Regions from separate parts of the Prevotella sp. P3-92 genome, predicted to be linked through region 2. Evidence: riboswitches for the same ligand, from Rfam matches in the RefSeq annotation. Region 2 holds a riboswitch; the other holds the start of a gene.

Region 1 (4,983 bases), on a different contig from region 2:
TTTAAAACCTTTAAACGGATGGTATTGTCTGTAGAATATAGTGCTTTCTTCCAGTATTCTATGGCTTTGTCCGTTTTCCCTTGCTTATGATATAGTGTGGCGATATTTTGAAGAGCAAGAATCTTGGGGTGAATTGCCAACGACTTTTCCAGATAATGACGAGCTGCAATAGTATCGGTATTGGTTAACCATCCTCCAACAGCAGCATAAAATGTGGCTCGTTCATATACGGGAATGTGAGATAATCCTTCAATGCTTCGTTTAAAATAATAGTCTGCAGAGTCTGGCATCTGCTTATCAGCGTATGCCATGAAAAGTTGCATCATTGAGAGTTGTACTTCACGAGGACTTCCTTCTGTATAGAAATCTGTTAGGGCAAGCCTACCGTATTTTAGAGCCGTGTCATAGTTGGATTGGTCTTGATAGAATGAAGCCATTGCTAAGTTTAATTGTCCCGAAAGTTTTTTGGAAATGTGGTATTTCTTAAAATTGAATGATGCAAGTCTTGCCCATGCATAAGCCTCTTTTTTATGATGAAGCGAGGCTTCTATTTTAGAAAGGCAAAGGTAGCAACGTATCATCTTGTCCATTTCGAAGTGGTTTTCAAAAATACCACAAGAAGTCTCAAGGTGTTTTGCAGAACTGATAAATAGTTGTAATCGCAGTTCGCTCTCATGTTTCAGCAACCAGTAGTATGCTTTATCCTCATCGTCACGCATGCTTTCTGGCTCCAGTTTCTCAAGTGCAGCGTATGCTTTCTCTACTTTGTCATCAGTCAGCATACTATCGATTTGCTGCAATTGTTGTTGTGTTGCACTTTTTTGACAGCCCATAAGGAGCATTCCTGCGAGCAATACTATCAGTACTTTTCTCATTCTGTTCTTGTATTATCTGATGCAAAAGTAGCAATAAATTCTCTTTTTCTATTTTGTTTTGACAAAAAAGTTGGATGGAAAGCGTTGCAAATAAGGTGTTGCAGAATCTGGTATTTTGCAAATGCCTGTAATATATATAGTTATCTTGGTTATGGATAGTGTGTTCAAAGATAATTGCAGCATCGAAAAGTTTCTTATTTAAATAATTGTTTGTACTTTTGCATGGCAGTATAAATGGGATATTAATAACACGACAATGATAAGAAAACTGGAGAACAATACATTTTTATATTTAATGGTATCTATTGTCATGGGCGTGGTTAGTGTCTGTGCCATGCAGTTATCGTTATGGTTGGCAGCGGTCATAGGATTGGTGACAGTGATTTTTATAGGCCTTACGCCCTTTTTGATAAGAGTGGCGCGATCGAAAGACAGTAGTTTGTGGGGTGATTCGATATGGTTGCTTTCTGCCATTTATTTGGCAGGATTTCCTTTCCAGAATCTATCGTCTTTTGGCCCCAATCTATATACGTGTATCTTTGTTGGTGTGCTGTGTATTGTTTTTACTGATATTGCACTATGGTTGCGCAAACAGATAGATATGCAGCGTATTACTATGCAAAGGTTCGTTTCTCGCGAATTACGCCTTGATTATTGGCAAGGTTTTGTCTTTTTGTTTTGGACAGGTTATGACGTTATAGAGGCTGGTGCCATTGTTTCCACTTATCATGTTGTCATCGTAGTTTTGACGATTATTGGAATGGTAAGACAGTTTCATGTCAAGTATTGATGACCTCTGTGGACTTTATGTCAATGCAGCCGAACAGTTTGTGAGATTCGCAAAAAGTGAGAAGCGTGTACTTGAGTTCACCCAATCTGCCGATTTGTAATGATAGCTCCCGAAATCGTAGTAGAGCAAATCGTGGTCTATCCTGATAACTCCCGTTATAGTTCCTTTGGTAACGGTTTCTCCTTGTAGGCTTTGTCAGGAAGAAGTGGTGGAGGTCGTGTGTTCCTCTTTGTTGCGCACAAGGTGCTCATGCTCAAAAAAATAACAATAATTTTGCAGTTTCAATTATTTATAGTAATTTTGCAATCGGTTAGCAGAGCGCTAACTAAGGGGTGCTACCTACTCGTAGAAGAGACGGAGGCTGAGAACATACCCATAGAACCTGTACAGGTAATGCTGTCGTAGGAATTTTCCTTGGACTACGTTCTTTCCCCCTTTATATAGTTTAAGGTTTATAACAAACATTCAATGAAAAGATTAAACAGGATTGCATTCAGTGTGGTGTGCTGTGTTTTTGCCAGTCAAGCCGTATGGGCACAAGCCACAATCGACACCGTCAAGGTGCACCAGCTGAATGAGGTAGTAGTAAAAGGTGTACGTGCAGCCAAAGAAGCTCCTTATGCCGTAGCCAACATTAAGAAATCAGAACTCCAGCAATTTTCTCGTACAGGAAAGGAACTCCCATTCCTCCTTTCGCGCACACCCGGCATCCTTGCATGGGGTGAGAATGGATTGGGCACTGGTACCAGCTATATGCGTATTCGTGGTGCTGCAGGTAGCCGCATCAATGTCACCCTCGATGGTGTAGCCCTTAACTCTCCTGAGGATCAGGCCGTGTTCTGGGCCAATATGAACAGCTATGCCGCTCTTTTGGGTAGTGTGCAGATTCAGCGTGGTGTTGGTTCATCTACCAATGGTGATGGAGCCTTTGGTGGTAGCATCTCTATGGCTACTGCTTTCCCATCGCTTATCCCTACCGCAGAGGTGACAGGTTCGTTTGGTAGCTTCAACACCTATAATACAGGTGTCAGCTTCTCAACAGGTTTGTTGGGCAAACACCTGATCTTCGACGGTGCCTATCATGAGACCGCTACCGATGGCTATATCGATGGAACATCAGGACGATCAGGTTCTTACTATGGTGGACTGACATGGCTTGCTGACAATTTCAAGGTGAGCTACAAGAATATCGGCAACTTTGAAAAGACCGGCCAGGCATGGAATGGTGTGCTCGCCAGCGACTATGACACCAACTTCACGTTGATGAGCGATGGTATCTATACCTATAAGGATATGGATGCTGCTGGTCTCGGGAAGTTCAATATCCTGACAGCAGGATTGGTGCGCAACGGCAAGGGCGACTATACCATCGTGCCTTACACCATGCGTGATGGTAGTCTTTGGAACAAGACCACCGACAATTTCTATCAGAACCACAATATCCTTTCTGCTGTTTGGACTCCCAACGACCATTGGAGTCACAACTTTGCCGTACACTACACCTATGGTTATGGCTACTACAACGAGTTCAAGAGCCAGTCGAAATTTGCTAAGTTTGGTCTCACCTTCTATGATGCAGACGGCAATTTCGTAAAGCGTTCCGACTTTGTGCGCAAGAAGGGGCTGACCCAGCACACCTATGGCATCGTGTATAACACCAACTACAAGGATGAACACTGGGATGTTATTGGCGGATTGAACCTTCAGCAGTTCCGTGGCAACCACTGGGGCTATCTCACCTATATTGCCAATCAGGCAGCAGAAAACCAGTTCCTGGGCAGCAATGGTCAGTATAAATACTATGATTCTGATGCCCATAAGTATGACTATAGCGCCTTTGTTAAGGCCAACTATCGTTTTGCCGACAACTGGAATGTATTTGCCGATTTGCAGTTCCGTCGTGTAGAATACAAGACCGATGGTGTCAACGATAAATTTGTGGAGCAGGCTGACGGTACCTATAAGAACCAAGTATTGGACATCAACGAGAAGTTCAATTTCTTCAATCCCAAGGCAGGTATCAGCTATACCAACAATGGTCATAAGGCCTATGCTTCTGTAGCTTACAGTAATCGCGAACCTGAGCGCAACAACTATACCGACAACTACAACTATCCATTCCCAGAGCAAGAGAAGTTGCTCGACGTAGAGTTTGGCTATCAGTATCAGGGCAGCAATTGGCATGCCGGTGCCAATTTCTACTATATGGGTTATGACAACCAGTTGGTACAGACCGGTCAGCTGAGCGACATCGGTGAGGCACTCACCACCAATGTGAAAGACTCCTATCGTATGGGCGTAGAGCTCACAGCAGGATGGGCACCCTTGTCATGGATGTCGTTGGAAGGAAATGCCAGTCTGAGCAAGAACAAGATCAAGGATTTCGACGAGTATGTAGATAACTGGGACGGTGATCCATTGAAGATCCACTACGACAATTCAACCTTGTCATTCTCACCTTCTGCCATCCTCAACGGCTTCATCGACCTCCACTATGCAGGATTCTCTGCCACATGGCATACCAATTTCGTCAGCAGTCAGTATCTCGACAACTCCGAGAGCAAAGACCGTTCACTGCCTTGCTATTCACAGAGCGACCTCAGCATCAACTATGGTTCAAAGGTTACCAAGGCATGTGGTATCAAGTATGTGACCATCGGTTTCGATATCAACAATATCTTCGGTCGTTGCTATGCTCCTTCTGGTTTCGTATGGTACAATGCTGTTAGCGAGAGTGCCGGCTATACCAAGGATCATCGTCTGAGTGCCATCAGCTATATTCCTATGGCAGGCACAACCTTCATGACCCATCTGACATTGAAATTCTAATCATGTACGACTATATTGCCCTACATGGGCTTGACATACTGACCACGATACTCGGTTTGATATATATCTGGCTGGAGTATCGGGCCAGTATTTTTCTTTGGATAGTAGGCATCGTGATGCCCGCCCTCGATATCTGGCTCTATTGGCAGCACGGACTCTATGGTGATGCAGGAATGGCTACCTATTATACTTTGGCAGCAGTCTATGGCTATATCGTATGGAAATGGGGACACGGCGAGAAGCGTACGCTTCCCATCAGTCACATGCCCCTACGCCTTTATCTGCCAGTCACGGTGTTCTTCTTTGCAGCGTGGGGAGCTACCTACTATATACTCATCACCTGGACCAATTCTACCGTTCCTGTACTCGATGCCTTCACCAATGCGCTGAGTTTTGTGGGCCTATGGGCATTGGCACGCAAATATATGGAGCAATGGTTCTTTTGGATTGCAGTCGATGTGGTATGCACGTTCCTCTATGTCACCAAAG
Region 2 (4,983 bases):
AGTATTCCAGGGCGCGTTCGGGATCTAACGAGAGGTTGAACTGGTCTTTCCAACGGAAGTCGTAGCGTGCCTTGCTCAGCGCATTGTCGCGGACGGTGGCACCGGGATGACCCTTGGCAAGGTCGGCAGCATGGGCGGCAATCTTATAGGTTACAACACCAGTGCGCACATCGTCTTTGTCGGGGAGGGCAAGGTGCTCCTTAGGGGTGACGTAGCAGAGCATGGCGGTGCCGTACCATCCGATCATCGAGGCGCCGATGGCAGAGGTGATGTGGTCGTAGGCGGGGGCAATATCGGTGACGAGCGGACCGAGGGTGTAGAAGGGTGCTCCGTGGCATTTCTCGATTTGGCGCTCCATATTCTCCTTGATCTTATGCATGGGAACATGACCGGGACCTTCGATGAATGCCTGTACGTGTTTGGCCCAAGCACGCTCTACGAGTTCACCCATGGTGTCGAGTTCGGCAAACTGCGCCGCGTCGTTGGCATCGTAGGTAGAACCGGGACGGAGGCCGTCACCAAGGGAGATGGCTACATCGTACTGGGCACAGATGTCGCAGATGTCATCGAAGTGCTCGTAGAGGAAACTCTCTTTCTGGTGTACCTTACACCATTTGGAGATGATACTGCCTCCGCGACTGACAATACCCGTCAGACGGGTGTCGGCAAGATGGATGTTCTTCAGACGGATGCCGCAATGGATGGTGAAATAGTCCACACCCTGTTCGCACTGCTCGATGAGCGTATCGCGGAAAATCTCCCACGTCAGGTCTTCTGCCTTGCCGTTGACCTTCTCAAAAGCCTGATACATCGGTACGGTACCTACGGGAACAGGGCAGTTGCGCAGAATCCATTCGCGCGTTTCGTGGATGTCTTTTCCCGTGGAAAGGTCCATCAGCGTGTCGCCGCCCCATTTGCAACTCCATACGGCCTTTTCCACCTCTTCCTCGATGCCCGATGTGGTGGCGGAATTACCGATATTGGTATTGATCTTCACCAGGAAATTTGTACCGATAATCATCGGCTCGCTTTCGGGATGCTTGCGGTTGGCTGGGATTACGGCACGTCCCTCAGCAATCTCCTTGCAGACAAATTCCGGGGTGATGTGGGTGGTAATGCCCAATTCCTCGCAGTTCATGTTCTCGCGTATTGCCACATACTCCATCTCTTGCGTGATGATGCCCTGTTTGGCGAAGTACATCTGTGTCTCTCCCGCCTTGCGACCGTCAATCCACGGTTGACGCAATTTAGGGAGTCCCTGTTTCAGGTCGATAGCCATATCGGGGTCGCTGTACGGTCCGCTGGTGTCATAGACATAGACGGGGGCATTGGCTTCTTCATGGCGCACATCGCCCTTGAAAGTGACGGTGGGGGTGAGGTTTACCTTTCTCATACCCACGCGCAGTTCCGGATAGCGTTTTCCTTGCAGATAGACTTTCTCGGAAGATGGATAATTGATCTTGATTTTTGTTTCCATTTCTTTTATATTGAGTTATTTGGCTATTTCTTTCTCTGTAAGACGGATGAAACGTTGCATCTCTTCCACAGGACTGTCGGCATTGAGGATGGCGCCGCTTACGGCAATACCGCTGACTCCAGTTGCCATGACGTCAGGGATGTCGGAGGACAAAATGCCGCCAATGGCTACGATAGGGATGGTGATGTGGTGGAGCTTCATCTGACTGACAATACGGCGGTAACCGTCTGCACCGAGGATGGGGGACAGTTTTTGTTTGGTGGTGGTGAAGCGGAACGGACCGCAGCCGATGTAGTCGGCTCCATCGCGGTAGAGTCGTTCGACATCGTCGAAGGTGTTGGCGGTGCCGCCGATGACATATCGGCTGCCCAGGAGTTTGCGTGCCTCACTCACGGGCATATCGTTCTTGCCGAGATGTACGCCGTCGGCACCTGCCTCCTGTACCCATTCTGCATGGTCGTCGAGGATGAATGTGGCATGACATGTCTTACAGAGTTGGCCGATGGCTGTGGCTGCCGCCATGAACGTATCTTTCGGCGCGTCTTTCATGCGGAGCTGGATCCAGCGACATCCGCCTGCCAAGGCGAGGCGTGCTCCTTCTACGTAGTCGTAACGGTCGTTGGTGTGTGTAATAAACTGTATCATTGTATGATTAGCTTTTCTGGGTTAAACAAATGGTTTACTGGGCCGTTGCCCCTTCCTATGCTGACATCCTTGCCGGCTTCTATGGCAGAGGACAGGTAGCACTTGGCCTGTTGTATCGCCTCGGGAAGGGATGAGCCACGGGCGATAAATGAGGCAATGGCGGAGGATAGGGTGCAACCCGTGCCGTGGGTGTTGCGTGTAGTAACGGTGGGATGGGAGAATGACAACGGAGGGGTGTCGGCTTGGTAGAGTACGTCGGTCTTGGCCTGTCCTTCCAGATGTCCGCCCTTGATGAGTACCGCCCTGCAACCGAGTTGCAGAATGTGGCGGGCGGCACGTTCTGTGTCGTCTATGCTGCGGATGGAGGTGTGGGAGAGGACTTCGGCTTCGGGGATGTTGGGAGTCAGCAGGGTGCATAGGGGGAGGAGGCGTTGGCAGAACGCCTCAACCGCATGGGGTTGCATGAGTAGCGCCCCGCTCGTAGAAACCATAACGGGGTCGATCACCAATGTGGCATGGGGATAAGGGGAGAGGGTGTCGGCAATGGCACGGATGATCTCTGCATTATTGACCATTCCCACCTTGATTACCTTTGGGGCGATGTCGTCCATGACCGCCTTGATCTGTCCGGCTACGATGTCTGGACGGATGGCTTGTACCGCCTGCACGCCAGTGGTGTTCTGAACGGTGACGGATGTGATGGCGGTAGCGGCATAAATGCCCAAGGCCGACATGGTCTTGAGGTCTGCCTGGATGCCGGCTCCACCGCAACTGTCGGATCCTGCTATGGTCAGTACGCTAATATACCTCATTTTGTTTTCATTTTTCTGAGGTACATCTGCTGACGTACTTTCAAAGACGATACGGAATAGAAACAGCTTCTGGATTTCTGCCTGAACCATCAAGGTGAGAAAAAAGAAGCAATCCCTTCGGCAGCATTACCTGCATCAGGTTCTATGGGTATAATCTCAGCAACACAATCGTGACGCACCCCTTATTTCTTCTTGTAAGTATGATACAAAGGTAGTGAAAAATTACAGATAATGATGATGATGGTCTGTTATTTAAGATTTATTCACACCGACAGCGACCCAATGGGTGTTGGATCGCTGTCGGACGGAAACCAGCTCCGGTTTATTTTTCGGTATAGAACTTGATGAGGCGGGTGAGGGCTTCTTGGCAGACGGGACAGAAGTCGGGGTGCTCGTTGGTGCGCATACGACAATCTTCCTGTCCGCGCCATACGCCATGGGTGAGATAGCCGCCACCCTCTACCAGCGAGGCGCGTCCTTCATCGATGAGTTTCTGCCATTTGGCAGGATGCGTGGTGTGGGTGGTGAGGTTGGGTTCCCAGGGTTCGGTATCGGCAAAATACATGGGGTCGTCGTCACCGTAGGGATATTCGTCGCCAAGGCCGCCAAAGGAGTGACCGAATTCATGAACCACCACAGGAAGGAACTGTTGGCCACGCGTGTAACAGAGGTTGTAGGAATTGTAGACGCCTCCGCCGCCATAGTGGGCTGTATTCGCCAGGATAATGATATGTTCGTATGGTGTTCCTGCCAACAGGTCGTGAAGGCGCTTGAGGTGCAGGGTGGTCAGGTAGCGTGTGGAATAGAAGGTGTCGAAATGGCTTCCCAGGGCGGTGTCGAGCCAGATGTTCTTACCGGGTTGACTGACGTCTGTATCATGGGAAGGCGATTGGATGGCGATGATATTGAAACGATCTTGCAGTTGCTTGAATGGTTCGTGGCGAAACAGCGCCTCGGTGGCTGCACGGCAGTCGGCAAGATACTGATCCATCTGTCCGATGGTGTAGCCCTCGGCAACAAAAGCCACATGGATGCATCGGGCGGTGTCGGCAGCAGCATGAATCGTGGTGTAATGGCTCTGTTGGTGCTGGCGACGGATGAGGATGTCGGTGGGATTGACACGATGGGTCATCGATGCCATGGTGCGGGCATGATAGTCGCGCAGGGTGACGGTGATCTCTACAGCTTGGCGGGGGTAGGGAACGAGGAATACGTTTTCAAATGACCGACTGGTCTGCCGTGCTTCGGCAGTAGAGAGCCATTCCTGAAAGAGGGTGGAGAAGGAGTGGCGGTAGATGACGGTTCCTGTGGCTGCATCTTTCATGGTGATGTCGCCGTTGCCTTCTAAAGGCAGTTGGTCGAGATGATGACGCCGACCGTACCATCCGGCACTCTTGTGGAGTTGGTCGAGGTAGATATGCTGGCTCTTCTTGTCACCGGCAAAGATGTAGTCGAGGCGCAGGGTGCTGTCGTTGAAGAACTGTTGGAAATCTTGTGCCTGCAGACAGATGGCGGTCATGAGCAGGACAAGGAATGAGACGTAACGTTTCATAAGATGTCATTGATTAGTTGTTGGATATAAGGACGAGGCCAGTCGCGAAGGTGCAGCCGCTGTTGGTCGTACTGCATGAGGTCGAGATCGACAGACACCCGACTTCCCTGTCGGCCGCAACGCTGTTCTGCAGCCTTAAGCAACGCGTTGAGGGAGTCGGCAGACAAGTCGGTCGTGCCTTTGATCAAGCGGTTCATATACATGATGCCGCTGCCTTTGATGTCGGTAGTCCATAAGAGGCGACTGCATGTGGTGTCGGTCAGCATAGTCTGCAGCCATTGTGACGCCCACTGGATGTGGGCGGCCTGCCGATGGTTGGAACCGAGCGAGATGATTACTGTTGCCATAGGGTAGGGCACTATTTCTTTTCTTTCACAAAACCATGACGGTAGGCATAGAGCAGCTGTCGGAGGTCGTCAATCTGTGCACGCAGTTCGTCACCCTTGTCGGTATCTGCCACATGCATGCGATGGGTGGAGAGTTCGACCAACTGGGTT

The links. A riboswitch is a leader RNA that binds a small molecule or an ion and turns the genes downstream of it on or off. The one in region 2 is predicted to bind thiamine pyrophosphate.
Region 1: another riboswitch for thiamine pyrophosphate. It lies ahead of CIK93_RS07365 (TonB-dependent receptor); the one in region 2 lies ahead of thiD (bifunctional hydroxymethylpyrimidine kinase/phosphomethylpyrimidine kinase).

Annotation. Positions count from the first base shown of each region.
Region 1 is NZ_NPJE01000050.1:22,085-27,067, reverse strand. Features, by position in the region: gene CIK93_RS07375 (tetratricopeptide repeat protein) at 1-875, opposite strand, end outside; gene CIK93_RS07370 (hypothetical protein) at 1,132-1,665, shown strand; TPP riboswitch at 1,984-2,090, shown strand; gene CIK93_RS07365 (TonB-dependent receptor) at 2,134-4,494, shown strand; gene pnuC (nicotinamide riboside transporter PnuC) at 4,497-4,983, shown strand, end outside.
Region 2 is NZ_NPJE01000024.1:26,331-31,313, reverse strand. Features, by position in the region: gene thiC (phosphomethylpyrimidine synthase ThiC) at 1-1,477, opposite strand, end outside; gene CIK93_RS04040 (thiamine phosphate synthase) at 1,493-2,122, opposite strand; gene thiD (bifunctional hydroxymethylpyrimidine kinase/phosphomethylpyrimidine kinase) at 2,119-2,934, opposite strand; TPP riboswitch at 3,029-3,127, opposite strand; gene CIK93_RS04030 (M64 family metallopeptidase) at 3,257-4,486, opposite strand; gene CIK93_RS04025 (2-amino-4-hydroxy-6-hydroxymethyldihydropteridine diphosphokinase) at 4,483-4,833, opposite strand; gene CIK93_RS04020 (fructose-1,6-bisphosphatase) at 4,845-4,983, opposite strand, start outside.